Regions from separate parts of the Rhizobium sp. ERR 1071 genome, predicted to be linked through region 3. Evidence: predicted binding sites of a transcription regulator. Region 3 holds the regulator's gene; each other region holds the start of a gene.

Region 1 (7,220 bases), on a different contig from region 3:
TGTTTGCCACCCGGCCCAATCCGGTGGTCGGCGGAATGGGTTTCCTCAAGGGCGGGCTCGTCGCGGTGATTGCGGCAGCGATCTGCAATTTCGCCATCCTGCCGATGCTGTCGGACTTTACCGAACTGGCCATGGTCATCGGCATCATCATGTTTGCAACCGGGCTTGCCATGCGCAACGTCCGCACTGCCGCCCTGGCAACGAGCTTTGCCTTTCTGTTTCTGGATCTGGTCGGCCCAGATAATACCAGCCGTGCCGATGCGGCTTCTTTCATGAACGGTGCCCTAGCGCTGATCCTTGGTGTGGGATCGGGCGTACTCGTCTTCACGCTGCTCTTTCCATCCAACCTGCCGGCAAAGCGGCAGCGCCTGCAACGCGCCACGCTGCGCGATCTGGCGGATATCGGCCGGTCTCCGGGCCATTGGACGAGAGAGCATTGGCTGAGCAGGACGGCCGACCGCCTGGCGGGCCAGGCCGCAGCGAATGCCGGCGTTCCCGAGAAACAGGCGGAAGACGACCTAAGGGGAATGCTTGCCGCGCTTGCGATCGGCGAGGCTGCGATCACGCTCGCCGAACTGGCAAGAGAGCACCCTCATCTTGCCAAACCACTGAACGTCGTGCTGCGTCAGCTCGGCCGCGGCGATCCGGCTCGTCTTGCAAAAGTCTCGCGCGCGGCCGCCCAACATCTTTCCTACTGGATCAGCAAGCCCGACATCTCGACCCGCCACACGCTGATCCGTGCTGCGACCCAGCTCGACACGATCGCCTCGGCGGCATTGAACCACGTCGATTACCTTCGCCAAAAGCGAACCGCCTGAAAGCGTCAGGCACTCTCGGTATCCGCTGCCGGGAGCGCCCCAGCCGATATCCGCTTGCGCCGTGCCGAGCCGAGCACGACGCTCTGCACGCGGCGCGTAAGCGGCTTCTCGATACCTCTGAAGAGCGCCAGGGCAAGCAGGGCAGCAGCGAGCGTCGAGAAGCCAGCGAACAAACCAAGCGGCAGAGCCCCTCCGATCACTTTCGCCCAAATGGCTCGCATGGGTCGCAGGATAAAGGGATGGGCGAGGTAGAGGCTATAGGAGGCATCTCCCAAAGCGACACTCCAGAGTACAGGTCTCTTATGAGGCAAAACAGGACCGATTGCGGCCGCAAGAACGAACAGAGCCGCAGGCAAACCGCTTCGCAGGAATTGCGGCAAGGCCGCATCGTTCCAAAGCGTGGAGACATGAACGAAGCCAAGAAGCCCTATGGCCACGAGCCCGAACGCAATACCCTTGCCGATCCTCACGCCGCTGCGGAAAATCAGAGCGACATAGACGCCAAACAGGAACTCCAGAATGATCGGGCTCGTCCAGAATGCTATCTGGACATGGCTGGGGTCAACGAGATTTCCGACGAGCGCCATGCCGACCATGAGCACCGACAGCCAGATGACCCCCACCCTTATCGGCAAAAGGAGCGCCAGTGCGAAGAACACATAGAACAGCATCTCGTAATTCAGAGTCCAGCCAAGCGCGAGCACCGGCCTGATCTCCCCCACGCCACGCCCGGACGGAATGAAGAAATAGGAGGCGAGAACATGGGATATGGAGCCGACGGGAACGACGAGCAGCGAGGGTGCCGCGAGCGCGCCAAGCAGCATGATACTCGTCAAAAGCCAATAGAGGGGGACGACACGAGCGCAACGCCGTAAAAAAAAATGCAGCGGAGCGCCGCTCTTGCCGAACTCCGATGCTGCAGTGTGGGTCATGATGAAGCCGGAAAGAACGAAGAAGATGTCGACGCCGAAACCGAGATTCCAGGCAGAGCCATCGACCGCTGCACGTCCTGTCGCTGCTGCAAGGATCTCTGTTTCGTGCAGAGCATGGGCGATGACCACGGAAGAGGCTGCGAGCGCGCGCAGCACCTGAAGGTTCAAGAGCATATGAGCGGATTTGCCGGCGTTGCCGCCCGCATCTCGTCCCTCAGGTATTTCCTTATAAAACCTCACCGGAAAGCTCAGCGAATATTGCCCTGGATCTCCATTTGGTATCCACGACAATATAATAACTCGTCGCCGCATGCATAAATCGGCAGCCCTGCTTTAGATTATAGTTATTCTTCAGTTAATATTTCAGACGTTAGGCAGGATAAGCCGTCGCCAGGATGATATGTGCCTGAATTTTAGCAGCAACTTCGCCGCTACCGTGTCTGGCTTCGATTGCGGCGGCGACATAGTCGGTCGCAGCCTGCAGCTTCTCCGCTTCTCTGGCTTCGATTTCGTTACGGAGCAGAGTTCCCTGACAATAAGCTACGGCCGGAAGACGCGGCGAAGATGCCCGGCTTTGCTCGGCCCTCGTTTCAATCGCAATTTCGGAGAAACCAGCGTTCTCGAGATCGCCGCGAATCCGATCCACATCGTGATAGCCATGCGGAGTGCGCGCCAGAAAGCGTGGCGGATCGTTGGGAAAAATCCGGGCAAGCGCGTTCGTGACATCATCCGCGAATATGTTCTCTTCGATGCGGTCCCAGACGTTGAAGAGGAAATGCCCACCGGGCTTCAGAACGCGCTTTGCCTGGCGGTAGGCCGAGATACGGTCCGGAAAAAACATGGCGCCGAACTGGCAAAAGACGAGATCGAAGGATGCATTTTCGAAGGGCAACGACTGGGCATCCGCCTGCTGCCATGTGATGCGGCTGTCGGGAGCCTGCCGCGAAGCGGCGTAATCGAGCATCGGCTGGTTGAGGTCGGTGACGACGTAGTTTGCACCGGGGGATAATTTCGGCGCCAATGCGCGGGTGACAACGCCGGTGCCTGCAGCGATTTCCAACACTGCGTCGGGCCGCAAGGACGCTGCTCGCTGGGCTATATCTGCCGCATAAGGCTCGAAAATCAACGGCACCATATGGCGGTCGTAATTTTCCGGAATCGAGCCAGCGAATAGCTTGTCTGCCTCCAACATCGCATCACCCGCTGCGCGCCTGAGAAAGCCCGATACTAGCATATCGCAGCAGACGCGTCATTCAGCTCTGAAGAGACCCAATCGCACAGAACCGGTCTATTCAGCCCGCGTCACCGCGCGCAAGCACGTCCAGAAGCTGGCTGGTGTTGTCGATGGAGAATTGCACGCGCTCGCCCGGCCAGACGGATTCCGAATAGGAAATCGGCGTGCCCTTGAGATCGACATCCACCTTTCTCGACACAGCCACCGGCTGAGACATGGACTGGCAGAGCTGTTTCGCCTCTTCGCTTGTCGGCAGACGGACGACGATATCCGTGCGCAGGCGGATATAGTCGGGGATGCCGTATTCGGCCAGAATGACGGTGACGCTTCGCCCGCTGCGCCGCGCCTCGTCGAAACCTGGAAAACGGCGCACCGGATAGTAAGCATGCGAATAGTTGATCGGCTCCTCGTCGGCAAAGCCGCGGCGGACAATATGATAAACCGGCTCACCAAGTGGAAGCCGCAAAGCCTCTGCGATCAATTCCGAAGCCGGGACAACCTCCTCATGAATGGCCTGACCGAGCGGTTCTCTGCCTTGATCGAGCAGGTTCTGGGAAAAGCGCGTGCGTTCGGACAGGCGATAGTCGAGGCGACTATCCCTGACGAAGGTTCCGCGCCCCTGCTCGACCAGCACGAGCCCCCGGCTTTCGAGACGGGAAATGGCGCGCCGTATGGTGTGCCGTCCGACGCCGAAACGTTCCATCAGGTCGGATTCCGTCGGAAGCTGCGCCTTTGGTGACAGGCGACCGGTCAGGATATCCTCCGCAATATCGCTCTCGACCTGTTGCCATTGCCCGTGCAGCAATTTCTTCTCCATGCCTGCCTTCCGAATTCAACCATGTCATTCGAATGTCATATATCGGCTACAGCATCGATTTTCAATCTGTGCCCGATATCGGAAATCCAACAAACAGCAGCCAAAGTCAATTTTACCCTCGAGCTTTAGCGCTTAGCCACGCTTTCCTTCATATGGGTGTCACTCGCCATCGTTAGGTAAATATCCGAATGTTTTATTAATCATTCGGATATTGAGGATAAGATGGTAAGACTTGATCGTCGTCAATTTATCGCGGGCACGACCGCAGTCATCGGCACATCAATCGCTATGACCGGCAAGGCCCGGTCCGCCGACGCGGCTATCGAGATTTCGAGCACCTGGGGCTCCGACAAGCCGTTCCAGAAGGTTGTCGACGCTTTCAATGCTAAGCAGCTCGGCATAACCGTTACCAACCGTTTCGACGGCGACTATGAGGCCGTGACCGCCAAGGCGGTCGCGAGCGTCGCCGCTGGCCGTCCGCCGGCCATGATGATCACCGGCTGGAAGTTCGGCTATTTCGCCAAGCGCACGCTCGGCGCCCGCGACCTTCGCGAGATCAATTCCGCAAAGGCAGAGGCAATCCTCGCCAATTTCCGCCCGTCGGTCCTACCACTGGTCAGCATCGACGGCGCCGTCATCGGTCTTCCCTGGGCGATGTCAACGCCGATAACCTATATCAACAGCGACATGTGGAAGGCTGCCGGCCTCGATCCCAATCTGCCGGAAACGCCTGATACCAAGTGGCTCTACGAAGGCGCCCGCAAGCTCGATGCGGCCCTGAAAGGCAAGCATCCGACCTATCGCTCACCGATCTCCCTCTCCAACAACGAATGGACGAGCCAGTCCTTCATCCAGAATGCCGGCGGCTTCATCATCGATCCCGATGGCAAGTTGGCCCTAAACAGCGCGGAAGCCATCGCCGGCATGACCGAATATTGCGCCCCGGCCCATGAAGGGCTTTGGCTTCCCGTCAGCGACAAGGAGCAGACGGCCGCGTTTCAGTCCGGCGCACTTGCGATTTGCACAACCAGCTCGACCGCCGCCGTCACCTTCCCCTTCGGTGCGGCAAAGGCTGTCACGACCAAATTCCCGGGGCTTCCGGGACATCAGCGCAAGATGAACAGCGGCGGCAATTTCCTTGCCATTTACACGCGTAACAAGGAACAGGCGGAGGCCGCTCTAGCCTTCCTCGAATTCTGCGCATCGAAGGAAGGCCAGACGCTTTGGTCTCAGACCGGCTACCTCAACACCTCGACGCACGACATTCCGCTCATCAACGAGTTCATGAAGCCGGCGGCGGCTCAGCTCGGCGATGGCCTGACCGCAGAGACGATCTGGCCCGGCAAGCGCGGCCTCGAAGGACAGGCCGTGTGGCGCAAGTGGGTCTCGCGTATGCTGCTCAAGGAAACGACGGTTGCCGACGGTATCAAGGGTGCTCATGACGAGCTTGCTGGGCTGATTTCGGCATAGGTTCGCATCATGCCATTTCGTCTTCGATCGCTGGCCCCCTACCTCTTCGTGGGGCCAGCCGTTTTTTCCGTGGCGATATTCCTCTATGGCCCGCTGATAGCGTCGATGTTGTTATCGGTGGTCGACTGGAATCTGCTGTCGGCAGACATCCGCTTTGTCGGCGTCGATAACTACGCGTCCATCTTCGACAATCCAGATTTCCGCATGGCGGCCTGGAATACGCTGCTTTACTGCACCGTCCTCATCCCGGCCGAGATCGTCATCCCACTGATCTTTGCGGTCATGCTGCATTCGGTGCGCAAGAATCCGCTGCAAGGGCTCTATCGCGGCAGCCTGTTCCTGCCGACGATCGTCGCCTATTCAGTGGCAGGCGTTGCCTGGTCCTGGCTTTTCAATCCAGTCAACGGTCTCTTCAACGAGGTGCTCGGCCATTTCGGCTTTCCGCCGTCGCGCTGGCACACGGATCCGAACCTTGCGCTCCTCTGTGTCAGCCTCGTCACCTTCTGGAAGACCTTCGGCCTCAACATGCTTTTGTGGCTGGCAGCGCTCGCGAACCTGCCGCATCAGCTGCGTGAGGCGTCTGAGCTCGACGGTGCAGGTTCGACGCGGCATTTCTTCGACATAAGCCTGCCGCTGATGACGCCGACGGCCTTTTTCATCAGCGTCACGACCTTCTTCCATGTGCTTGACGACATTGTCGGCGTCATCGATGTGCTGACCCATGGCGGACCGGCGGGCAGAAGCTCGAGCCTTCTCTATTTCCTGTGGCAGCAGGGTCTGTTGTTCTTCCAGTTCGGGCCGGCAAGCGCCGTTGCCGTCATCATCATCGTTCTCGTGCTCGCCATCACCTGGCTGCAGTTCCGCGTCAGCGAGAAGCGGGTGCACTACAGATGAGCGATATCGGTCACAAGCTTCACAGGTTGCTGCTCCATGTCGTGCTCATGGCAATCTGCATCGTCACCGTGTTTCCGCTCGTCTGGATGGTGACGGCGGCCTTCACGCCAAACGACATGATCATGGCGAGAGCCGTGCGTTTCTGGCCGGAAAATCCGACGCTTTCGAATTTCGCCATCGCCGCAAGCCGTCATCCGATCTGGATGTGGCTTTGGAATTCCATGCTGACCGCCACCCTGATCACCGCCGGAAAGCTCGCTCTCTCCGTGCCGGCCGGCTTTGCCTTCGGGCGACTCGAATTCAAGGGGAGGCAGCCGCTGTTCTGGTTCGTTATCGCCACCATGTCCTTTCCAAACGTGCTGGCGATCATTCCGACCTATATCGCCGTGGTGAAACTCCAGGCCTTCAACACCTATGGCGCGATGATCATCCCATCGATCCCCTATATCGGCTTCTATGTCTTCTACATGCGGCAGGCTTTCCGGTCGCTTCCCGCTTCGATATTCGAGGCGGCACGCATGGATGGAAGCGGATTGTGGCGGCAATTCATCGAGATCGGCATCCCCAATGTCATTCCGGCAATATCCGCCCTTTCGGTGATTTCCTTCATGGGGGCCTGGAACATCTATCTCTGGGGTCAGCTTGTACTCGATGATGCCTTCAAGAAGACGCTGACGACGGGCATTGCCGCCTTCGCCGATTTGGAGGGTGCAGAGCGGGCCTGGGGACCGCTGATGGCAACAAGTCTGTTGTCGATCGTCCCCGTTCTCTTGATCTTCCTGCTGGCGCAGCGTTTCATCGTCGATGCGCTGGCACCAGGCATTGATGACAGATAGGCGGATGCATGCCCCGAGTAATCGTAATCGGATCGGTAAACCACGATCGCATATGGCAGCTGGATGCACCGCTGGTTCCGGGCGGACGCATACAATTTTCGTCCCGCACGACCCGCCTTGGCGGCGGCGCATTCTATACGGGCCTGCAATTGCTGGAATTGGGAGCGGACGTCGCGATCGTTTCGAGGCTGATGCAGGACGAACAAGGGCAAACCGCAT
Region 2 (7,220 bases), 380 kb from region 3:
CGACGATGCTGAGTCTCCTTTCGGTCTTCACCCGCGAGGAGCGCATCGAGGCGATTGCGGCGCTGGAGCGCCTCGGCATCGAGCAGACGGCACTGCAGATGGCCGGCACGCTTTCCGGCGGCCAGCAGCAACGCGTTGCCATCGCCCGTGCCCTGATGCAGCAGCCGAAGATGATGCTGGCCGACGAGCCGATCGCCTCGCTCGATCCGCTGAACGCCAAGATCGTCATGGATGCGCTGCGCGATATCAATGAGCGCGAAGGCATCACCGTCATCACCAATCTGCATACGCTGGATACGGCGCGCAACTACTGCGAACGCATCGTCGGCATGGCGGCCGGCAAAGTCGTCTTCGACGGCAAGCCGGCCGATCTGACGGCAGCCGCCGTCAAGGAAATCTACGGCACCGACAAGGACGGCGCCGGCATCGACGAGACCATGACGTCGACATCGATCAACATTGCCGATCCAGCCGTGCAAGCCGCGGCGACTGAATCTGCCGGCCCGCAACCGCTGGCACTGGCCGGTCTCTGAGAGGGACGGCCGGGATCGAAGGCCCGCGTCAAGGGCGCATTTCTTCTATCAGACCGAAGACATCCGGGGACACCGGTTAATCAGGAGACGAACCCATGTTGAAGAAAGCACTCTTTGCCGCTACGGCGCTTGTTGCGCTCGCAGTCGGCGCTGCTGCCAACGCAGCAGACCTCAAGGAATTGCGCATCGGCATTCTCGGCGGCGAAAACGAAGCCGATCGCCTGCGCAATTACGCCTGCCTTTCCGACCACCTGAAGAAGGAATTCGGTTTCGAGAAGGTTTCGCTGTTCCCGGCCGCCGACTATAACGGCGTTATCCAGGGCCTGCTCGGCGGCACGCTCGACTTCGCCGAACTCGGCGCGTCCGGCTACGCAGCCGTCGCCATCAAGGACCCGAAGGCCGTTACCCCGATCCTGACGACGCAGCAGACCGACGGTTCGACCGGCTACTACTCGATCGGCCTCGCCCTCAAGTCTTCCGGCATCAAGACGATCATGGACGCCAAGGGTAAGAAGCTCGGCTACGCCGACCCGGACTCCACCTCGGGCTACCTTGTTCCGCTGACGCAGATTCCGAAGACCACCGGCGTGCCGAACGACAAGTTCTTCGGCTCGACCCAGTTTAATGGCGGCCATGAGAACAACCTGCTCGCCGCTTACGACGGCAAGGTCGATGTTGCTGTCGACGACTCCTCGGGTGTTGGCGATTTCAAGGACGGCTTCACCTCCGGTACCTTCCGCAAGGAAGTCGACAAGGGCGCCGTAGATCCGAACAAGCTCGTCGAAGTCTGGCGTTCGCCGCTGATCCCGAACGGCCCGCTCGTCGTTCGCAACGCTCTCGGCACCGAATGGCAGACGAAGCTGACGGACTTCTTCATGAAGCTCCCGACGGCTGACGCCAAGTGCTTCAACGCCATCGAAGGCGGCGACTTCAAGGGCTACGTCAAGGTTACTCCGGACTTCTACAACGCCGTCATCGACGTTCGTAAGGCTGCCATCGGCGGCTGATCCGCATTCCTATAATTGGGCGGCCGGCAACGGCCGCCCTTTTGCTATTCACACCCTTTGCTATTCACAAGGGCAGGATTTCATGACGATCGCCGATACGCACCCGAACATGCAAAGCGCGCCACAGAGCGCCAAGGAGATCGGCGACGCCTGGAGCAAGATGGTGGCCAAGCGCCGCTTCTACACCGGCATCGGTCTCGTGATCCTGCTCGTCGCCTTCGTCAGCTCGGTGCGCTTCGCCGACGAAAACAACGCCGGGCATTTCTTTGACCGCCTGCCGCATCTCTTCGATTTCCTGAGCTGGCTCATTCCGAAGGACTGGGCCGACGTCTACCGCGCGCTCTTCGACCTGCCGAGCCCGAACGGGGCCAATGGCGCCGGCGGCGAGGAATTCAATTTCCCGCTCGGTCGCGTCTATGTCTGGGGCGATTTCTATATCCCCGAATATTTCGAGCTGATGATCATCACGATCAACGTGGCACTGGTATCGACCATCATCGGCTTCGTCTTTGCCGTACCCTTGAGCTTCTTTGCCGCCCGCAACATGTCGCCGTCCCATCCGATCCGGCTGGTGACGAAGCGCATCATGGAACTTCTGCGCGCCTTTCCGGAAATCGTCATCGCCGGCCTGTTTTCGGCGATCTTGTCGATCGGCCCGATCGCCGCGATCATCGCCGTCGGCCTGCATACGATCGGCGCGCTTGGCAAGCTCTTCTACGAAGTGGTCGAGAATATCGACATGAAGCCTGACGAAGGCATGCGTGCCGTCGGCGCGAGCTGGAGCGAGCGCGTGCGCTTTGCCGCCCTGCCGCAAGTGCTGCCGAACTTCATGTCCTACGCGTTGCTGCGTCTGGAGATCAACGTTCGCGCCTCAACCATCATCGGCGCCGTCGGCGGCGGCGGCATCGGCGAGGAGCTCAAACTTGCGATTTCACGCGGTTTCGGCGCCAAGACATTGGCGCTGGTGCTGCTTCTCTTCCTGACGATCATCGCCGTCGACCAGTTTTCCGCATGGCTCCGCCGCCGCCTCGTCGGCGAGCATGCCTTCCTTTTGCAGCATTGAGGTTATCCATGTCCGTCATCGACGCCGGCCGCATGCAGGAAATCGAAGCGCGTTACCCGGAAGTTCTTCACCGGTCCTTCCGCCAGCGCTTCGGCGCGCTGATGATCTTAATCGGCGTCATCCTCTACGGCATCTATGCCGTGTGGTTCTTCGACCTGCCGAAGGTCATTTCGGAAGCGCATTGGGAGCGCGTCGGCATCTATCTCAGCGAATGGGTGAGCTATGACGTGCAGCCGGAATTCCGCATCTCCGGAGACAAGATCAGCATCAAATATCCGCGCTTTTCGCCCCTGGGCGATAATCCAAACCCGGACTGGGTGAAGACCAATCCCGATGGCAGCATGACCGTTTCTGTCAGCGGCACAAGCCGCACGGTAACCGTCACCAAGACGCAGGCCATCGTGACCGCGCATGGCATCACGATTCCGATCGATATTGCCGGCGATGTGCCGAAAATCGTCGGTTCCGAGCCCGTTCCAAGCTGGATGACCGTCTATGACGACAATATTCTCGTCAATCTCGGCTTTGCAGGCGACGCCAGCATTTCCACCGACCGCGTGAAGATCCGCAAGCGGTTCATCGGCTGGGCCAACTTCGTCTTCGATACGCATTCGCCCTTCTTCGACAAGCCGGCGAGCGAAGTCATCAGCCTGATCGTTTCGGGGCCGCGGCTCGATCCTGCTCAGTCCAATCTCTCGCTGGCCTTCGACAATATCTGGAACAATGGCGCATGGCAGCATGGCGACGTCTGGACCAAGCTGTTCCAGACCATCGTCATGGCCTTCCTCGGCACGCTGCTGGGCTCGCTCGCGGCCTTCCCACTCGCCTTCCTGGCGGCTCGCAACATCACGCCGAGCCGACTCGTCAACCAGATCCTCAAGCGCTTCTTCGATTTCCTGCGTTCGGTCGACATGCTGATCTGGGCGCTGTTCCTGACGCGCGCCTTCGGCCCCGGCCCGCTCGCGGGCAGCGGCGCGATCTTCCTCACCGAGACGGGCACGCTTGGCAAGCTCTATTCCGAGGGCCTCGAGAACATCGACAACAAGCCGCGCGAAGGCGTGAAATCCACCGGTTCGCCGACCATTCTCGTGCATCGCTACGGGATCATGCCGCAGATCGTGCCCGTCATCGTCAGCCAGACGCTCTACCAGTGGGAATCGAACGTGCGCGGCGCGACCATCATCGGCGCCGTCGGCGCGGGCGGCATCGGCCTCAAACTTTGGGAAGCAATGCGCACCAATGCCAACTGGGAAAACGTCGCCTATATGGTGCTGCTGATCCTCATCGTTGTCTTCCTGTTCGACGCCGCATCCAACGCCCTGCGCTCTCGGCTGATGGGCACGCGAACGAAATAAAAAAGAACGGGAAAAAATCGTTCCGCATCATCATTCTGTCACGGGAATCCGATAGCGCAGGCCGGCAAGACCGCAGCGGCCAAGCTGGCTTTAGCCGGATTCGAACCGTTGCTGCCTTGCTGCTCTTGCGGTTTGTCGCAAATCACCCAACAGTGTCTCGCGCAGCCGATTTTTCCAAGGAATGCAGCCTTGCGCTATGCTCTCTATTTCACGCCGCCCAAAGACGATCCGTTGACATCTCTCGCTGCCCGCTGGCTGGGCCGCGATGCATTTTCGAATGAGATTTTTTCAGACAAGGCCATGGCGCCGCTGCCGGAAGGTCATGCCGAGCTGACGGCCGATCCGCGCCGCTACGGCTTCCATGCCACGCTGAAGGCGCCGTTCGAGCTAGCCGCTTCTGTGACCGAGCGCGATCTCCTCGAAGTCGCCGCCGAATTCGCCTCGCAAACCAAGGCTTTCACCATTCCGGAGCTGGTGCTTGGCCAGCTCGGCCATTTCTTTGCGCTCGTTCCCGGTTCCGTTTACCAGCCGCTGCAGGATTTCGCCTCGCGCGTCGTCAAGACCTTCGAGCCATTCCGCGCGCCGCTGTCGGATCACGATATCGCGCGACGCAAGCCGGAAGGCCTGACCGAGCCGCAGCGCGCCAATCTGCTGCGCTGGGGCTATCCTTACGTCAACGACGAATTCCGCTTCCACATGACGCTGACGGGACGCGTACCTTCCGAGCGTCAGCCCGAATTGCAGGCAATCCTCGCCGAGCGCTTCGCCGAACATACCGGCAAGCCGCTCGATATCTCCGGCCTCGCCGTCTTCGTCGAAGAAGAGCGTAGTGCTCCCTTTACCGTCCGTTCCTGGCTGCCGCTTGCCGGCGCCTAATATGAAAGAGCCGATATGACCAAAGAAACCGTCCTTTCCAACGCCCGCATCGTCCTCGAAGACAAGATCGTCGAAGGTTCCGTGCTGATTCGCGACGGTCGCATTGCCGCCATTTCCGAGGGCAAGTCCGATATCGGCGAAGATTTCGAGGGCGATTTTCTGATCCCTGGTCTGGTCGAGCTGCATACCGACCATCTCGAGGCGCACTATTCTCCGCGCCCGGGCGTGCGGTGGAATAAGACGGCGGCGATCCAGGCGCATGATGCCCAGATCGTCACCTCGGGCATCACGACCGTGTTCGACTGCCTACGCATGGGCTCGGACGAGGACGGCGGTTTCGAAAAGGGCGAGATGCGTGATATGGCCGATGCCATCCAGGCCGCCCAAAGCGAAGATCGCCTGCGCGCCGATCACCTGATCCATCTGCGCTGCGAAGTCTCCTCCGACAACGTGCTCGACCACTTCCAGGATTTCGAGAAGGACCCTTACGTGCGTCTGGTCTCGCTGATGGACCATGCACCGGGTCAGCGCCAGTTCCAGACCATGGATCAGTATATCTTCTACTATCAGAAGAAGCGCGGGCTCAGCGACGAGGCCTTTGCCAAGTTCGTCGCCAAGCGCCAGGAGGAATCGGCCAAGTATGCTACGCCGCATCGCGACGCGATCTCCAAGGTCTGCGCCGATCGCGGCATCACCGTTGCCAGCCATGACGACGCGACGCTTGCCCATGTCGACGAAGCCATCAACTACGGCGTTCGCCTCGCCGAATTCCCGACCAGTATCGATGCCGCCAAGGCTTCGCACGGCGCCGGCATGAGCGTGCTGATGGGCGCGCCGAACATCGTCCGCGGCAAGTCGCATTCGGGCAATATCGCCGCCCGCGATCTGGCCGAACTCGGCGTCCTTGACGTGCTGTCTTCCGACTATGTGCCACTCAGCCTGCTGCATGCACCCTTCATCTTGGCTGATGAGGTTGAGGGCATTTCGCTGCCGCAGGCGATTGCCATGGTGACGGCGACGCCGGCAAAGACGGTCAGTCTCAATGACCGCGGCCGCATTGCCGAAGGGCTGCGGGCGGATCTCGTGCGCGTTCGCCGCGATCACGGCGTGCCGGTCACGCGCTCCGTCTGGCGAGAAGGGCGGCGGGTCGCATGAGCCCGGAAACCAAGATCAAGCCGGCTAACCTCGGCCTGACGGATGCGACAGCAGGCACGCTGGCCGTCGTTGTCGGGCCGAGCGGCGCCGGCAAGGATACACTGATGAATCTGGCCGCCCGGCATTTTGCCGGCCGGTCTGACGTGCATTTCGTCCGCCGCGTCATCACGCGGGACGGCGATGCCGGCAATGAAGACCACAGAAGCGTTTCCGAAGCTGACTTCGATGGAATGGAGCAAGCCGGCGCCTTTGCCGTTTCCTGGGAGGCGCATGGGCTGAAATACGGCATTCCGGCTGAAGTCACCGATGAACTCGCTCGCGGCAATCTGGTCATCGCCAATGGCTCGCGCTCGGCGCTTCACCGCTTCCAGGCCGCATTTCCGCGGCTGAAGGTCATCAACATCACGGCGTCCCGCGAAGTGCTGGCCGAACGACTGATGGCGCGCGGACGCGAGAGCCGCGAAGATGTGCTGAAGCGTCTGGAGAGAAGCGCACTGACCGTTCAGGGCAGCTACGACGTCGCCGATATCGACAATAGCGGCACGCTCGAAGAGGCCGAACGCGCCATTATTTCCGTCCTGGAAACGCTGGTCCGCAAATAGTCTGATGGCGACAATCGAAGATCATTCGACCCGCCACACATCCTCATAACCCTGATCGTCGATGATGAACCGCGTTCCGACCGGAAGCCGGAGGTATTTGACTACGCCAGGCAACAGCTCGCTTAGGTGGGCTGTGTGAACAGGCTGGTAAAAGTCTTCGGCGTCGGAATATTCACCGCAATAGAAGAACCAGCTGACGGTTCCGCCCTTCGGCATGGCCTGCCGCACGCCATAATCGGCATGCGGCCTATCGTCGATAAGGCGACGGCCACCATGTCTTCCGGCTCGGATTCCGGTTTGACCGGTTCCAGATCGCTTCCGCTCAGTGCGCCTCATCCCAATTGTGGGCGGCGCGCGCATCGACCTTCAGCGGCACGGCCATATCAACCGCCGGCATGGCAGCGTTTTCCATGACCGAGACAATGATCGGCGTGGTGCGCTCGACATCGGCATCCTCGACTTCGAAGATCAGTTCGTCGTGCACCTGCAAGAGCATGCGGACGCGATCGCCCAAGCCGGCCGAAGCTAGCGCCGGCTCCATCTTGATCATGGCGCGGCGGATGACATCAGCCGCCGAACCCTGGATCGGCGCGTTGATCGAGGCGCGTTCGTTAAAGGCGCGGACGGAG
Region 3 (7,220 bases):
CCTGGACCGGCTCGATCAGGATCCCGGCTGTCGCATCCGTGATGGCGGCACGCACGGCATCGAGATCACCGAACTGCACTTGGTCAAAACCCGGTGCCTTAGGCCCGAAGCCCTCGATATACTTCTCCTGGCCGCCGGCGGCGATGGTCGCGATGGTGCGGCCGTGGAAGGCGCCCTCGAAGGTGATGATGTGGAACTTTTCGGGATGCCCCTTGGCGAATTGATAGCGCCGCGCCGTCTTGATGGCGCATTCCAGCGCCTCGGCGCCCGAATTGGTGAAGAATACCTTGTCGGCGAAGGTCGCTTCCGTCAGCCGCTTCGACAGCTTCTCCTGACCGGGCACCTCGTAGAGGTTCGACAGGTGCCAGACCTTGTCGGCCTGGGCCTTCAATTCGGCGACGAGATGAGGATGGGCGTGACCGAGCGAGTTGACCGCGACGCCGGCTGCGAAATCGAGGTAGCGCTCGCCATTTTCGGTGACCAGCCAGACGCCCTCGCCTCGCTCGAACCGTAACGGAGCGCGCATATAGGTGTCATAAAGCGGCGTGGTCTCGGCCATGGCCATATCTCCTGATCACAACTTTAAGGACCGATCGCTTCGATTTGATGAAACGGGTCCGAAAAAATCAAAAATGCCGCCTTGCGGCGGCCCGGGCACTATTGATGTTTTGCATCGCGATGTCAACAAAACTGGCGTTTTAGCAGGTGCGAGATAGCGCTTGCGGGCAAAAGAGATAGGTTCGGCGGCGCCTATTGCAGAAATGCCACGCCTAGGCAGCAAGTTGGGGAAAACCTCGAAATCGATTCCTCAAGATTCTCGCGACTCTTGTCACGGAGTCAGCCTCACACTAGGTTAAAAAGCAATTGCTAGACTGCATGCGGCGGAACTAGTCACCACAATTTTAGAGCGTTTCGCGCCTCGTTCCCATGCGAGGCAATGGTGAGGGATTCTGCCATCGGAAACGCGACAGCGGAGACAGGGCATGAATTGGACAGACGAACGCGTCGAGAAGCTGAAAAAGCTATGGTCCGAAGGGTTGAGCGCCAGCCAGATCGCTGCGCAGCTCGGTGGCGTGAGCCGTAATGCCGTTATCGGCAAGGTGCACCGCCTGAACCTTCCTGGCCGAGCGAAGGCGGGCGGCACGGCAACCGCGACGCGCACGCCAAAGCGCAGTGCCGCGGCTCCTCGCGCAACGACCTACGGCTCGCGCGTCGCTACCCGCACCGTGGTCGCCCGCCAGCAGGGTGCAACCATGCTGAAGGAAGAGATCGAGATCGATTCCGTCAATGAAATTCAGTATCGCCCGGCATCGAACGTCGTCGTTCCGATCTCCCGCCGCCTCGGCCTGACGGAGCTGACGGAACGCACCTGCAAATGGCCGGTCGGGGATCCGCTGAAGGACGACTTCCACTTCTGCGGCAATGACAGCCCGGATTCGTCGCCCTACTGCACCTATCATCAGCGCATGGCCTACCAGCCGGTGCATGACCGCCGTCGCAACAACGGCTGAAAGTTACCGCAAGACAAAGAGAAACGGGCCCCTCGAGGCCCGTTTTTCTATTTCCGCCGCTATTTAGTAACACCCGAGCGGCAAGCCGCTCAGGCTTCCATGGAATAGCCCGCGCCGCGAACGGTACGGATGACATCCTGCATATTGGAGAAATTGAGCGCCTTGCGCAGACGGCCGACATGGACGTCGACCGTGCGTTCATCGACGTAGATATCGTGCCCCCATACGCCATCGAGTAGCTGCGAACGCGAGAAGACGCGGCCTGGCGAGGACATCAGGAACTCCAGCAGGCGGAATTCTGTCGGCCCCAGCCGGACTTCGCGGCTCTTGCGGTGGACGCGATGGGTTTCGCGGTCCAGCTCGATATCGCCGCAACGCAGCACCGTGGAGAGAACCTCCGGGCGGGCGCGCCGCAGCATCGCCTTGACGCGGGCCATCAGCTCCGGCGTCGAGAACGGCTTGACGACGTAATCGTCCGCGCCGGTCGAAAGTCCGCGCACGCGCTCGCTTTCCTCGCCGCGAGCCGTCAGCATGATGATCGGCAAGCGCTCCGTCTCCGGCCGCATACGCAGCCGGCGGCAGAGCTCGATGCCGGACACGCCGGGGAGCATCCAGTCGAGGATCAGGAGATCGGGGATGCGCTCCTGGAGACGCAGCTCGGCCTCATCACCTCTGAGGATCGTGTCGACCTCGAAGCCTTCGGCCTCAAGATTGTAGCGCAGCAGAACGCTAAGCGCTTCCTCGTCTTCTACAACAGCAACTCTCGGAACCATGCGCCTATGGTCTCCTTTCTTCGCTTCCAGATTATTCCGTCACTGCGCCGACGGTGTTGGCGGTATCGTCCTTCGGGCGCTCGCCTTCCGGCTGAGCACCGGTCGCCATGTAATAGATCGTCTCGGCGATGTTGGTGGCATGGTCGCCGATGCGCTCGATGTTCTTGGCGCAGAAGAGAAGATGCGTGCAGGTGGTGATGTTGCGCGGATCTTCCATCATGTAGGTCAGCATCTCGCGGAAGAGCGAGGTGTACATGGCGTCGATTTCCTCGTCGCGTTCGCGGATCGACACGGCCTTATCGGGCGAGCGGGTCGCGTAAACATCAAGAACTTCCTTGAGCTGGCTCAGTGCCAGTTCGGAGAGGTGTTCGATGCCACGAGCGAGACGACGCGGCACGCCCGTGCCCTGAACGGCGATGACGCGCTTTGCGGTATTCTTGCCGAGATCACCGACGCGCTCCAGATCGGAGGCGATGCGGATCGAGCCCATGATTTCGCGCAGGTCCGCTGCCATCGGCTGACGACGAGCGATGGTGACGATCGCCTTGTCACCAACTTCGCGCTCGGCATGGTCGAGAACGACGTCGTCGGAGATGACCTTCTGGGCCAGGGCCGCGTCGCTGTTGACGAGAGCGCGTACGCTGTCGCTAACCATCTGCTCGGCCAGGCCGCCCATTTCGGCAATGCGACGCGTCAGAAACTTCAGGTCTTCGTCATAGGCTGAGAGAATGTGAGTGGAGACCATTTTTCTATCCTCAAGTGAACTGTGTGAAAGGAGCCGCGCGCCTGCCATCATCAACCAAAACGGCCCATGATGTAATCCTGCGTGCGGAAATCGTCGGGATTGGTGAACATCTTATCGGTGTCGTTCTCCTCGACCAGGTGGCCGAGATGGAACATTGCGGTACGCTGCGAGACACGAGCGGCCTGCTGCATGGAATGCGTCACGATGACGATGGTAAAATTCTCCCGAAGCTCGTGGATGAGATCCTCGACCTTGGCGGTTGCGATCGGATCGAGCGCCGAGCACGGCTCATCCATCAGGATCACCTCCGGGCTGACAGCAACGGCGCGCGCGATGCAGAGGCGCTGCTGCTGGCCGCCCGACAGGCTCGTGCCGGCATCATGGAGCCGATCCTTCACCTCACCCCATAGACCGGCCTTCTGCAGACTGGTTTCGACGATATGCTCGAGATCGGCCTTTGAGCGATGCAGGCCATGGATGCGCGGGCCGTAGGCGACGTTCTCGTAGATCGACTTCGGAAACGGGTTGGGCTTCTGGAAGACCATGCCGACGCGGGCGCGCAATTCCACGACATCGATGCTGTCGTCGTAGACATCCTGATCGTCGAGCGTGATCTTGCCGGTGACGCGGCAGGTCTCGATCGTATCGTTCATGCGGTTGAGGCAGCGCAGGAAGGTGGACTTGCCACAGCCGGAAGGGCCGATCAGGGCCGTGACCGTATTGGCGCGGATCTTCAGATTGACGTCGAAGAGCGCCCGCTTGTCGCCGTAGAACACAGAAACGTCCTGGCCGATCATCTTGTAAGGGATCGTCGTCATCTTCTTGGCCAAGGCTCTTTCGCTGGCAGCTTCCGTCATCATGTTCATTTCGTGCGCCCTCCCTTACCAGCGCCGCTCGAAGCGGCGGCGCAGCAGGATGGCGCCGATGTTCATCGCGACGAGGAAGAAGAGGAGCACGATGATGGCGCCGGACGTTCTTTCGACGAAGGCTCGCTCGGCTTCGCTCGCCCACATATAGATCTGCACCGGCAACGCCGTCGAAGGATCGAGCGGCGATGCCGGATAATTGGCGACAAAGGCGACCATGCCGATCAGAAGCAGTGGCGCGGTCTCTCCGAGCGCATGGGCAAGCCCTAGGATCGTGCCCGTCAGAATGCCAGGCATCGCGAGCGGCAGAACATGATGTAAGACCATCTGCATGCGCGATGCGCCAAGACCGAGCGCCGCGCTGCGGATCGACGGCGGCACGGCACGCAAGGCCGAGCGCGTGGCGATGATGATCATCGGCAGCGTCATCAGGCTCAGTACAAGGCCGCCGACCAGCGATGCCGAGCGCGGCAGCCCCATCATGTTGATGAAGACCGAGAGACCCAGCAGGCCATAGACGATCGAGGGGACGGCAGCGAGATTGTTGATGTTGACCTCGATCAGATCCGTCAGCCGGTTCTTCGGTGCGAACTCTTCCAGATAGATCGAGGCAGCAACGCCGACCGGCAAGGCAAGCACGAGAACGGTCAGCATCAGGTAGAGCGAGCCGATCAGCGCGACACCAAGCCCGGCGGCTTCCGGCCGGCTCGAATTGCCCGACAGAAAGAGACCGCTGTTGAAGGCCTTGTGAAGCGCGCCGCTTTCGCTGAGTTGCTTCATCCATGCGACCTGGCGGTCGGAAATCTTGCGATCCTTCTCGCTGACGGTCAGATCGATCTGCCCCTTGTTGGCGGAATCGATGTTGGCGCTGGCCAGAAATGTGACGTTCTGTGTCGTCCCGATGATCGAGGGGTTGGCAACGACTCTGTCGCGCAACACGATCCTGGCACTGTCCGACACCATCGCCATCGCCTCGCGCACAAGCGTGCGATTGGCCGGATCGATGCCAAGCGCTTTCACCAACGCATCGCGCACCAGTACGGGGTAATTGGCAGCGATCAGCACCTTCGGATCGTTCATGCGCTTACCCGTCGGGTCGATTACCTTCTCGGTAAATTCGATCGGCAGGGTGATCGAAGTCTGGACAAAGGCGGTATAGCCTGTGCGGACCACGGTCGAGACCAGGATGATAAGGAAGACGAGACCGAAGATGACGGCGGTCATCCCATAGGCGCGAAAGCGACGCTCGGCGGCATAGCGCCGCTTAATGCCGATATCGCGGTGTACAGACGCACCCGGCGTCAGACCGCGCGGCATGTTGAGCTGAGAGGAAGATACGACGTCGCTCATTCGTATTGCTCCCTGTATCGACGGACAATGTAGAGCGCATAGACGTTGAGGCACAGCGTCAGGCAGAACAGCGTGATGCCGAGGGCGAAGGCGACGAGCGTCTGCGGCGAAGTGAACTCCAGATCGCCGGTCAGCTGATTGACGATCTTCACCGTGACCGTCGTCATCGGTTCGAAGGGATCGAGCTGCATGCGCGCGGCAACGCCTGCGGCCAGCACCACGATCATGGTTTCGCCGATCGCCCGCGACGCGGTCATCAGCAGCGCGCCGACGATGCCGGGAAGAGCGGCCGGCAGCAGGACGCGCTTGACCGTTTCCGAGCGGGTGGCGCCGAGGCCGAGCGAGCCGTCGCGCAGCGACCGCGGCACGGCCATGATGATATCGTCCGACAGCGAGGAGACGTAAGGGATGAGCATCACGCCCATGACGAAGCCAGCCGTCAAAACGCTCTGCGCCTCGATGAAGCTTCTGTAGTTTCCGGTCATAAGCCCGTCGATCTCGGCGGAGATATCGCGCAGGAAGGGGCCGACTGTGACAAGGGCGAAGAAGCCGTAGACGATCGTTGGAATGCCGGCCAGAACCTCCAGCATCGGCTTGGCGATGGAGCGAACGCGAGCCGAGGCATATTCGGCCATGTAGATCGCGGCGAACAGGCCGATAGGCACGGCAAAGAGCATGGCGACGAAGCCGATATAGACCGTACCTGCCAGGAGCGGGATCAGACCGAAGGTGCCCGAGGTCTGCGCGCCGGCGCCGGTGAAGCGCGGGTCCCAGACGGTACCGAAGAAGAACTCGCTGGCCGGCACCATACTGAAGAAACGCGCCGCTTCCGAAAGCATGGAAACGACGATGCCGACCGTTGTCAGCACCGCGATGGAGGAGGCAACGATCAGGGCTCCGAGGATGACCTGCTCGACCCGGTTGCGGGCGCGAAAACGCGGCGCAATCGCGTGAAGGCCATGGGCCGCGCAAAGCAACGACAGGACGATCGCCGCCGCCGCCATGACCATGCGGCTCAATTCGCGCATGCCATTATATCTATTCGCGGCCTCGATCATGTAGCCCGTGGGGCGTACGGCGAGTGGAACGCCCTTCTGCGCCAGCAGCAACTGAAGATCGGCCTTGCCGCCATCGACATCGGCAAGCTCCTGGCTATCGAGCATGCGCATGCCGCGGGCGATGCTGCGCACCATGCCGTAGCTGAGATTGAGCTCAGCCGGCGGCAGAGACTGAACCTCCTCGGGAAAGGATTTGGTCACCAGGCGGTCGATGACGATGGGACTGACGATCAGCCAGGCGCAGATGAGCGCCAGGGGCGGAAGTACCGCCCATATGGCGGCATAGGCACCGTGATAGCCGAGCCGGGAATGCATGGACGAAGACCTGCCGCCCGACAGCGCGGCCGCCCTCACCCGCCCCAGCACGAAAGCGGAGGCGCCGAAGACCGACAAGCAGAGCAGCAGCAGCGATACACTCATTCCCATTCCCCGGCGAACCCCGGGGCAGCCGAAAGCCGCCCTGGTGCCCGACCCTTCAGCAGTCACATGATCTTCCCGCCCGCGAAATCCTTGCGGATCTGGTCGCGTTCAGCATCCGGCGCCGGCACGAGGCCATATTCCGCCAGCGGGCCGTCCGGTCCGATCATCTGATCGCTCGTGAAGAAATCGACATATTCCTTGAGCCCCGGGACCACACCCAGATGGGCTTTCTTGACGTAGAAGAACAGCGGCCGCGATACCGGATAGGTGCCATCGGCGATCGTCTCGCCCGAGGGCACAATGCCGCTGACGGTGGCGACCTTCAGCTTGTCGGCGTTGTTCTGGAAAAAATACAGGCCGAACACGCCAATGCCATGCTTGTTGGCATTGATGCGGGCCAAGGTTTCGGGATAGTCGCCATCGATATCGACTGCGGCGCCATCCTTGCGCACGGCAATGCATTTCTTGGCCTGCTGAGCCGCGTCGGAGAATGCTAC
Region 4 (7,220 bases), on a different contig from region 3:
TTCCGAACGGAACGTGACCTTCGACCTGCACGAGGACGCCATCGCCTGGCTGTCCGAGAAGGGTTACGACGACAAGATGGGCGCCCGTCCGCTGGCGCGCGTCATCCAGGAAAACATCAAGAAGCCGCTGGCGAACGAAATCCTCTTCGGCAAGCTGAAGAAGGGCGGCGTGGTCAACGTCACAGTCGGCAAGAAGGAGGACGGCTCGACCGGCATCTTGCTCGAGGCGATCGCCGACACCGCTCCGATCCGGCCGAAGCCGGAAGCCGAAGTAGGTGATGTGCCGGCTGAGGTGGAAGAGGATGACGGCGACGTCACCGTCAAGGCCAGAAGCCGCGTCGGCAGGGCTGCGACGGCAGCCGACAGCCGCCGCTCGGCCAAGGCCTCGCCTTCGAGCGAAAGCGGCGAGTCTGACGGCAAGTCACCGCGCAAGGGCGGAGGCACGGTTCCGAAGGTTCCGCGCAAGTAATCACCGATCGGTGATTTGAGGAAAAATGAAACGGCTGCATTGGAGACAATGCAGCTGTTTTTATATGGTTATAAGGAATACCTCATAAATGAGATGAGGTTGCCGGGATCAAGCCAAGGCTTCCATGATCTTTCTAGCGTTTTCCGCCAATACAGCGCCGTCTTCCATCTTGCCCGAATGCGGCTTCAACGCCACGCCCTCAAGGCGCGGGATAACGTGGAAATGCAGATGGAAAACGGTCTGCCCCGCAGGCGGCTCGTTAAACTGCGCGATATAGACGCCGTCGGCATCAAAGGCTTCCCGAACGGCGACAGCGATCTTCTGCACCACAGTGATTGCCTGCTGCAATGCAGCCGGGTCGGCATCAAAAATATTGCGCGAGGGTGCCTTCGGCACGACAAGCGTATGGCCAGGCGACTGCGGCATCACATCCATGAAGGCGACCGTGTGCTCATCCTCGTAGACGCGATAGGAAGGAATATCGCCCTTCAGGATCTTTGCGAAGATATTATTGTCGTCATAGGCGGGGATGGTCATCCGGTATCTCCTCGTCTTGCGTTTATGGTTATCCCATACGGCTAGATATCTTGCCGTTCGCCTTTGCGGAAGGGGCTGTGCTCGGTGAGAATTTCACTCATCTCCTCTACCTGTTCCCGCTCATGCTTCAGATAGTCCGCAACGGCGCGCCGCAGGCCCTGATGGCCAATGTAATGCGCCGAATGCGTGATCACCGGAAGATAGCCGCGCGCCAGCTTGTGCTCGCCCTGCGCCCCGGCTTCCACCCGCTTCAGCCCCTTGCTCAGCGCAAAATCGATTGCCTGGTGATAACAGACCTCGAAATGCAGGAAGGGATGATCCTCGATGCAGCCCCAATGGCGGCCGTAAAGCGTTTCGCCCCCGATGAAGTTGATGGCGCCCGCGATATAACGTCCTTCGCGCTTGGCCATGACGAGCAGAATGTCGTCGGGCATGCGCTCGCCGATCAGCGAATAGAATTTTCGGGTGAGATAGGGGCGGCCCCATTTGCGGCTGCCGGTATCCATGTAGAAGGCAAAGAACTGGTCCCATATGCCTTCCGTCAGGTCGCTGCCGGTCAGCCAGTCGATGGTGATACCACGCTCGACCGCCGCGCGCCGTTCCTTCTTAAGCGCCTTGCGTTTACGCGATGCCAGCGTCTCCAGAAAGGCGTCGTGATCGGCATAGCCCTCGTTGATAAAGTGAAATTGCTGATCGGTACGATGCAGATAGCCGTCGCCTTCGAAGACCGAGGCTTCCTCTTCAGGCAGAAAGGTGATGTGCGCTGAGGAGACGCCGAGCTGCCGGGTGACTTCCTTCAGGCTTTCGGCGAGCGCCGGCTGCAGCACGTTTCGATCCTGCCCCTCGGCCACCAGCAGCCGCGGCCCGGTGGCGGGCGTGAAGGGAATGGAGCATTGCAGTTTCGGATAATAGCGTCCGCCGGCACGCTCGAAGGCATCGGCCCAGCCATGGTCGAAGACATATTCGCCCTGGCTATGGCTCTTGAGGTAGCCGGCGACGGCACCAAGCAATTCGCCGCTTTCGGTTTCCAGCAGCAGGTGATTGCCGAGCCAGCCGGTCTTGTCGGTGGCGGAACCGGACTCCTCAAGCGATGAGAGGAAGGCGTGCGAGACAAAGGGATTGTAGGGCAGGACGCTGCCGGTTCTGGACGCTCCGGCCAGCTTCGACCAGCTCTCCGGGGCGATATTCTTGAAGGATCGTTCGACTCGAATGGATAATTCGTCTGTCATCAAACTCTTGCGCTTGAAAGGAAAGAAGGGGCTCTCACCGCCGCGCCATCCGCCCGAAGGTCGCACTGTCGGCGCAGCGGCAATTTGGGTATGCGCAAAGCCTCTTCTTCAATCGATGCCGATTTACGAGGCCAGGCGCGGATCAAAACCTTCGAAGGTCATCTGGTCTGCATTGGCAAATGTATGTTTGCGGGCCGCTTCGTCGCGCACGGTCCAGGTGATGACCGGAATACCGCGCTGGCGTTGCGCCGTAACAAAGGGGTTCGGCAGGTGGCCGTAGAAGTACGAGATGAAGTCTAGCCCAAGATGCATGGCTTCGTCATGCTGAAAAAACGTCTCAGGCTTGTTTCCTTCAGCCGTCAGTCCGACAGGGTAGGGCGCTTCCAGCGCCTTGAGGTCCTTGAGCAGCCAATGATCGAAGCTCATCAGCGCCACATGCCCCTTGTAGCCTTCCAGCACTTCGAGCACGGATTCGGCAAAGCCATCGTCATCGCCTTCGCGCCCTTTCAGCTCCAGCACGAGCGGCACCTTGCCGTCGCAGAGCCGCAGGAGCTGCTTCAGCGTCGGGATCTTGTCCTTGGTACCGCCGACCGACAGCAGCCCGAGCTCGGCCGAGGTGCGTTCGCGCACTTCGCCCGGCAGATTGCAGACGCGCTGGAGGTCGTCGTCATGAAAGACCACCGGAACGCCGTCGGAGGCGTAGTGCAGGTCGCACTCGATGGCAAAGCCCGCCTCGATGGCGCGGCTGAAGGCGGAGAGTGTATTTTCCCAGACTTCCTTGTTCATGTCATGATAGCCGCGGTGAGCGACTGGACGCTCGGTCAACCAGGCAAGCTTGCTCATTATGCAATTTCCAGAATGGCATCGATTTCAACGGCGGCATTGAGCGGCAGGGCGGCCATGCCGACGGCGGCGCGGGCATGCTTGCCGGCTTCGCCAAGCACGTTTGCCAGAAGATTGGATGCGCCGTTGATCACAAGGTGTTGTTCGACGAAATCGGGCGTCGAGGCGACGAAGCCGTTGAGCTTGATCAGCCGCTTGATCCGGCCGAGATCGCCGCCGAGGGCAGCTTTCGCCTGGGCGAGAATATTGATGGCACAAAGCTCGGCCGCCCGCTGCCCGCCGGCAACATCGACATCCTTGCCGAGATGACCCGTGACGCCGATCTTGCCGTTTTCCATCGGCAGCTGTCCCGACAGGTAGAGAAGATTGCCGCTGATGACATAGGGAACGTAGTTGGCGGCCGGTGCTGCAGCTTGCGGCAGAACGATGCCGAGTTCCTTCAGGCGGCCCTCGATAGCGTCGGACATTATTCATCTCCCGTTTTGTTGTAAAAACTTCAAAAATCCGGCATCAAGACTAAATTCGGTCACTTAGGATCGGCAGCCTCGTTCAGCCGAAAGCGTTCTTATAACATCGCGTGCGAGTCCAACAGGAGATAATGAATGTTCCGCTCGAGTCTTGCTGCTACCGTCGTTTCGGGCCTGAGCATTCTGTCACTGGGAACCTCGGCAGCCCATGCTGCCGGTCCGAGCGGGCTGATCGCGCATCGCGCCGTCTATGATCTTGAACTGAAGGATGCCTCCGATCGCTCCGGCATCTCCGGCATGGTCGGCCGCATGGTCTATGAGTTCGAAGGCTCCGATTGCACCGGATTCACCACCAATTTCCGCTTCGTGACGAAGATCGATACGGGGGACTCAACGCGCGTCAGCGACCAGCAGACGACGACCTTCGAGGATCTCGGCAAGCGGCTGTTCCGCTTCGAGACCAAGTCCTATACTGACAGCCAGCTCGACAAGGATGTGCGCGGCGCCGCAAGCGACGACCAGAAGGGCATCAAGGTCGACCTCACCCAGCCGCAGAACAAGCAGGTCCAGATCATCGAGAGCCGTTTCCCGACGGAGCACATGCTCGACATCATCCACAACGCCAAGCTCGGCAAGAACTTTTTCGAGGCGCAGGTTTTCGACGGTTCCGACGATGGGGACAAGCCGCTGATCGCCACCACCGTCGTCGGCAAGGAACAGACGCCGGCGACCGATGATCCCGATGCCGACAAGGCTGGCGCCTTCTCCAAGACGCCTTTTTGGCCGGTGACCGTGGCTTATTTCAACGAAAAGTCCACCGGCGACGCCATGCCCGTCTACCGGATGTCCTTCAAGCTCTACGAAAACGGTATCACGCGCGACCTCACCATGGATTATGGTGACTTCGTGCTGACCGGCAAGCTCACCAAGCTTGAAGTTCTCGGTACGAAGGCGTGCCAATAGACTCTCGTTCAACGTGCAAAACCTCTGTCATAAAACTGTGATCCAAGTTTCACTATTGTGTGAAACGATCGACACGCAGAAGTAAGTGCATATTCCCTCTGCTTCGATCTGAAATTGTAGTGGGGCGCGCGAGGGCATCGTCTTGGGGCGATTGGCAATTTTTGCGGTCGGCTCCCGAGTCTATGGACGAGAAAGCACGACCTATGAGCAATACCGGTATCTCCACGAGTTCCAATAACACGCTGCCGGTCGTCACGGCCGATCCGGCGGAAATCGCCCGCATCGGCGACAGCATAGATCTGACCGACAGGGCCGGCATTTCCGTCTATGGCGACCGTGCCCAGCAGGCCGTTTCCGATTATTCCGATCGTATCCTGCGCGAGGTGCGCAACCGCGATCTCGGCGAAGTCGGCAAGTTGCTGACCGATATCATCGTCAAGTCGAAGAAGCTCGATCCTGCCTCGTTGAAGGACGAGGGCTTCCTATCGCGGATGTTTTCCTCGTTCAGGGCGAAGCTGGAGCGTTTCAAGGAGCAGTTCGAGGACGTGGCTGGCCAGATCGACCGCATCGGACTGGAGCTTGATCGCCACAAAGACATTCTGCGCCGCGATATCGCTCTCCTCGATGACCTGCATGAGGAGACCAAGCAATCCATCGTACAGCTCGACGCCTATGTGCAGGCTGGAAAGACGTTTGCCGAGCGCTTCCGCGCGACGGAGCTTCCCCGGCTGAAAAGTGCCGCTGATGCGGCTTCGGCCAATCCCGGCGGCGGCATGCTGGAAGCGCAGGTCTATCAGGACAGCCTCCAGGCTCTCGACCGGTTGGAAAAGCGGGTCTTCTACCTGCAGCAGGCGCGCCAACTCGGCATTCAGCAATTGCCGCAGATCCGTATCGTTCAGGCCGGTGACGAAACCCTGATCGAGAACCTGCAGGCGACGTCGGCACTGACCGTGCCGGCCTGGAAGCAGAAGATGGTGATCCTGCTGGGCCTGACCCAGCAGAAGTCCGCGCTCGAACTGCAGAGGACCGTCACCGACGCCACCAACGACATGATCCGCCAGGCATCGAAAATGATGAAGGATCAGGCGATTGCCATAGAACAGCAATCGCAGCGCGGTATCGTCGACATCGACACGCTTGCTGCCGCCAACCGCGATCTGATCGACACGATCGGTGGCGTCCTGAAGGTGCAGGAGGATGGCCGCGCCAAGCGGGCCGAGGCCGAGCAGCGAATGCAGAAAATGACCATTGAGCTCAAGAAGGCGATGATCGAGGCGCGGTGAACCCATGGCAATCCGCACTTTTGCTACCGCGCTGACGCTGGCAGGCACACTCCTGTTGAGCAGCTGCAATGTCGGCGAGCAGGTCTCGAAATTCTCGATCATTTCCGGTTCTGAAAACACCGTCCTGCAGCCGATCGTCGAAGAGTTCTGCAAGGAGAAGAAGGCGACTTGCAGCTTCAGCTATGAGGGTACGCTGGATATCGGTCTGGCACTCCAGAGCGAACAGGGCGTCGAACAGGATGCCGTCTGGCCGGCGTCGAGCGTCTGGGTCGATATGTTCGACACCAAGCGTCGCGTGAAGTCGCTGACATCGGTCGCGCAGATGCCTGTTATTCTCGGCGTGCGCAAATCCAAAGCCGAGGCGCTCGGCTGGGTCGGCAAGCCGGTCTATATGAAGGACATACTGGCGGCAGTGAAAAGCGGTTCGCTGAAGTTTCTCATGACATCGGCCACGCAATCCAATTCCGGCGCCAGTGCCTATCTTGCCATGCTGTCGAGTGCGCTCGGCAACAAACCGGTGATAGAGCCGGGCGATCTCGACAAGCCGGATGTCCAGAGCACGGTTCGCGCGCTGCTTGGCGGTGTGGAGCGTTCTTCGGGCTCGTCGGGCTGGCTTGCAGATCTCTATACCGACTCCGCCGGCAAGGGTGTGCTTTACGACGCCATGTGGAATTACGAAGCGATTCTGAAGGAAACCAATGACAAGCTTGCCGGCATGGGCAAGGAGCCACTCTATGCCATCTACCCCGCCGATGGCGTCGTCGTCGCCGATTCGCCTATCGGCTTTGTCGATCATGGGCGAGGGCAGGAGCTCGAGACCTTCTTCAACCAGCTCGTCGACTATCTGCGTTCCGCGCCAGTGCAGAAACGCATTGCCGATACGGGTCGCCGCATCCCGCTCTCCGATATTGCCGCCAAGCCGGACCTGACTTGGAATTTCGATCCGACCCGGATCGTGACGGCCATCCGCATGCCGGAGCCTGCCATGATCCGCCAGGCGCTTGATCTTTATCAGGTGGCGCTGCGCAAGCCTTCGCTGACGGCTCTCTGCCTCGATTTTTCCGGCTCGATGGCGGGCAAGGGCGAAGAACAGCTTCAGGCGGCCATGCAATTCCTGTTCAACCCGGAAGAAACAGGCAAGGTCCTGGCGCAATGGACGCCAGCCGATCGCATCCTGGTCATTCCCTTTGACGCCAATGTGCGCACCACGATCGAGGCGACCGGGAGGCCCGATCAGCAAAAGATGTTGGTCGAAAGGGTCTCGCGTCAGCATGCGGGTGGAGGTACTGATATGTATGCCTGTGCGAGCAAGGCGCTCGACTGGATGAAGTCGACGCAAGAGCTGTCATCCTACTTGCCCGCGATCGTCATCATGACGGATGGAAAATCCGATGATGGCAATGGCTATTTCATGAGCCGCTGGGCATCT

Evidence for each region. Region 3 encodes PhoB, which activates phosphate uptake and scavenging genes when phosphate is short. Its sites were predicted from a motif close to TGTCATNNANCTGTCAT; they were not measured.
Region 1: phnF (phosphonate metabolism transcriptional regulator PhnF) is a predicted target of PhoB. The motif match lies at 3,824-3,840, and genes of this name have one in related genera.
Region 2: FBZ99_RS14640 (DUF1045 domain-containing protein) is a predicted target of PhoB. The motif match lies at 3,984-4,000, and genes of this name have one in related genera.
Region 4: FBZ99_RS02325 (toxic anion resistance protein) is a predicted target of PhoB. The motif match lies at 4,534-4,550, and genes of this name have one in related genera.

The regions. Positions count from the first base shown of each region.
Region 1 is NZ_VITM01000006.1:127,530-134,749, forward strand. Features, by position in the region: gene FBZ99_RS21485 (FUSC family protein) at 1-818, shown strand, start outside; gene FBZ99_RS21490 (acyltransferase family protein) at 824-1,924, opposite strand; gene FBZ99_RS21495 (class I SAM-dependent methyltransferase) at 2,121-2,942, opposite strand; gene phnF (phosphonate metabolism transcriptional regulator PhnF) at 3,043-3,801, opposite strand; gene FBZ99_RS21505 (extracellular solute-binding protein) at 4,024-5,271, shown strand; gene FBZ99_RS33515 (carbohydrate ABC transporter permease) at 5,281-6,165, shown strand; gene FBZ99_RS21515 (carbohydrate ABC transporter permease) at 6,162-7,001, shown strand; gene FBZ99_RS21520 (PfkB family carbohydrate kinase) at 7,010-7,220, shown strand, end outside.
Region 2 is NZ_VITM01000003.1:910,491-917,710, forward strand. Features, by position in the region: gene phnC (phosphonate ABC transporter ATP-binding protein) at 1-533, shown strand, start outside; gene phnD (phosphonate ABC transporter substrate-binding protein) at 629-1,540, shown strand; gene phnE (phosphonate ABC transporter, permease protein PhnE) at 1,623-2,603, shown strand; gene phnE (phosphonate ABC transporter, permease protein PhnE) at 2,612-3,958, shown strand; gene FBZ99_RS14640 (DUF1045 domain-containing protein) at 4,148-4,834, shown strand; gene FBZ99_RS14645 (alpha-D-ribose 1-methylphosphonate 5-triphosphate diphosphatase) at 4,850-5,989, shown strand; gene phnN (phosphonate metabolism protein/1,5-bisphosphokinase (PRPP-forming) PhnN) at 5,986-6,591, shown strand; gene FBZ99_RS33875 (immunity protein Imm33 domain-containing protein) at 6,613-6,951, opposite strand; gene polA (DNA polymerase I) at 6,914-7,220, opposite strand, start outside.
Region 3 is NZ_VITM01000003.1:533,629-540,848, forward strand. Features, by position in the region: gene FBZ99_RS12675 (aspartate aminotransferase family protein) at 1-559, opposite strand, end outside; gene FBZ99_RS12685 (GcrA family cell cycle regulator) at 984-1,511, shown strand; gene phoB (phosphate regulon transcriptional regulator PhoB) at 1,601-2,284, opposite strand; gene phoU (phosphate signaling complex protein PhoU) at 2,316-3,029, opposite strand; gene pstB (phosphate ABC transporter ATP-binding protein PstB) at 3,080-3,895, opposite strand; gene pstA (PstA family ABC transporter permease) at 3,911-5,245, opposite strand; gene pstC (phosphate ABC transporter permease subunit PstC) at 5,242-6,723, opposite strand; gene FBZ99_RS12715 (substrate-binding domain-containing protein) at 6,786-7,220, opposite strand, start outside.
Region 4 is NZ_VITM01000001.1:464,990-472,209, reverse strand. Features, by position in the region: gene clpA (ATP-dependent Clp protease ATP-binding subunit ClpA) at 1-469, shown strand, start outside; gene FBZ99_RS02350 (HIT family protein) at 578-1,006, opposite strand; gene FBZ99_RS02345 (GNAT family N-acetyltransferase) at 1,048-2,235, opposite strand; gene FBZ99_RS02340 (glycerophosphodiester phosphodiesterase) at 2,359-3,078, opposite strand; gene FBZ99_RS02335 (RidA family protein) at 3,078-3,545, opposite strand; gene FBZ99_RS02330 (cell envelope integrity EipB family protein) at 3,681-4,508, shown strand; gene FBZ99_RS02325 (toxic anion resistance protein) at 4,712-5,791, shown strand; gene FBZ99_RS02320 (VWA domain-containing protein) at 5,796-7,220, shown strand, end outside.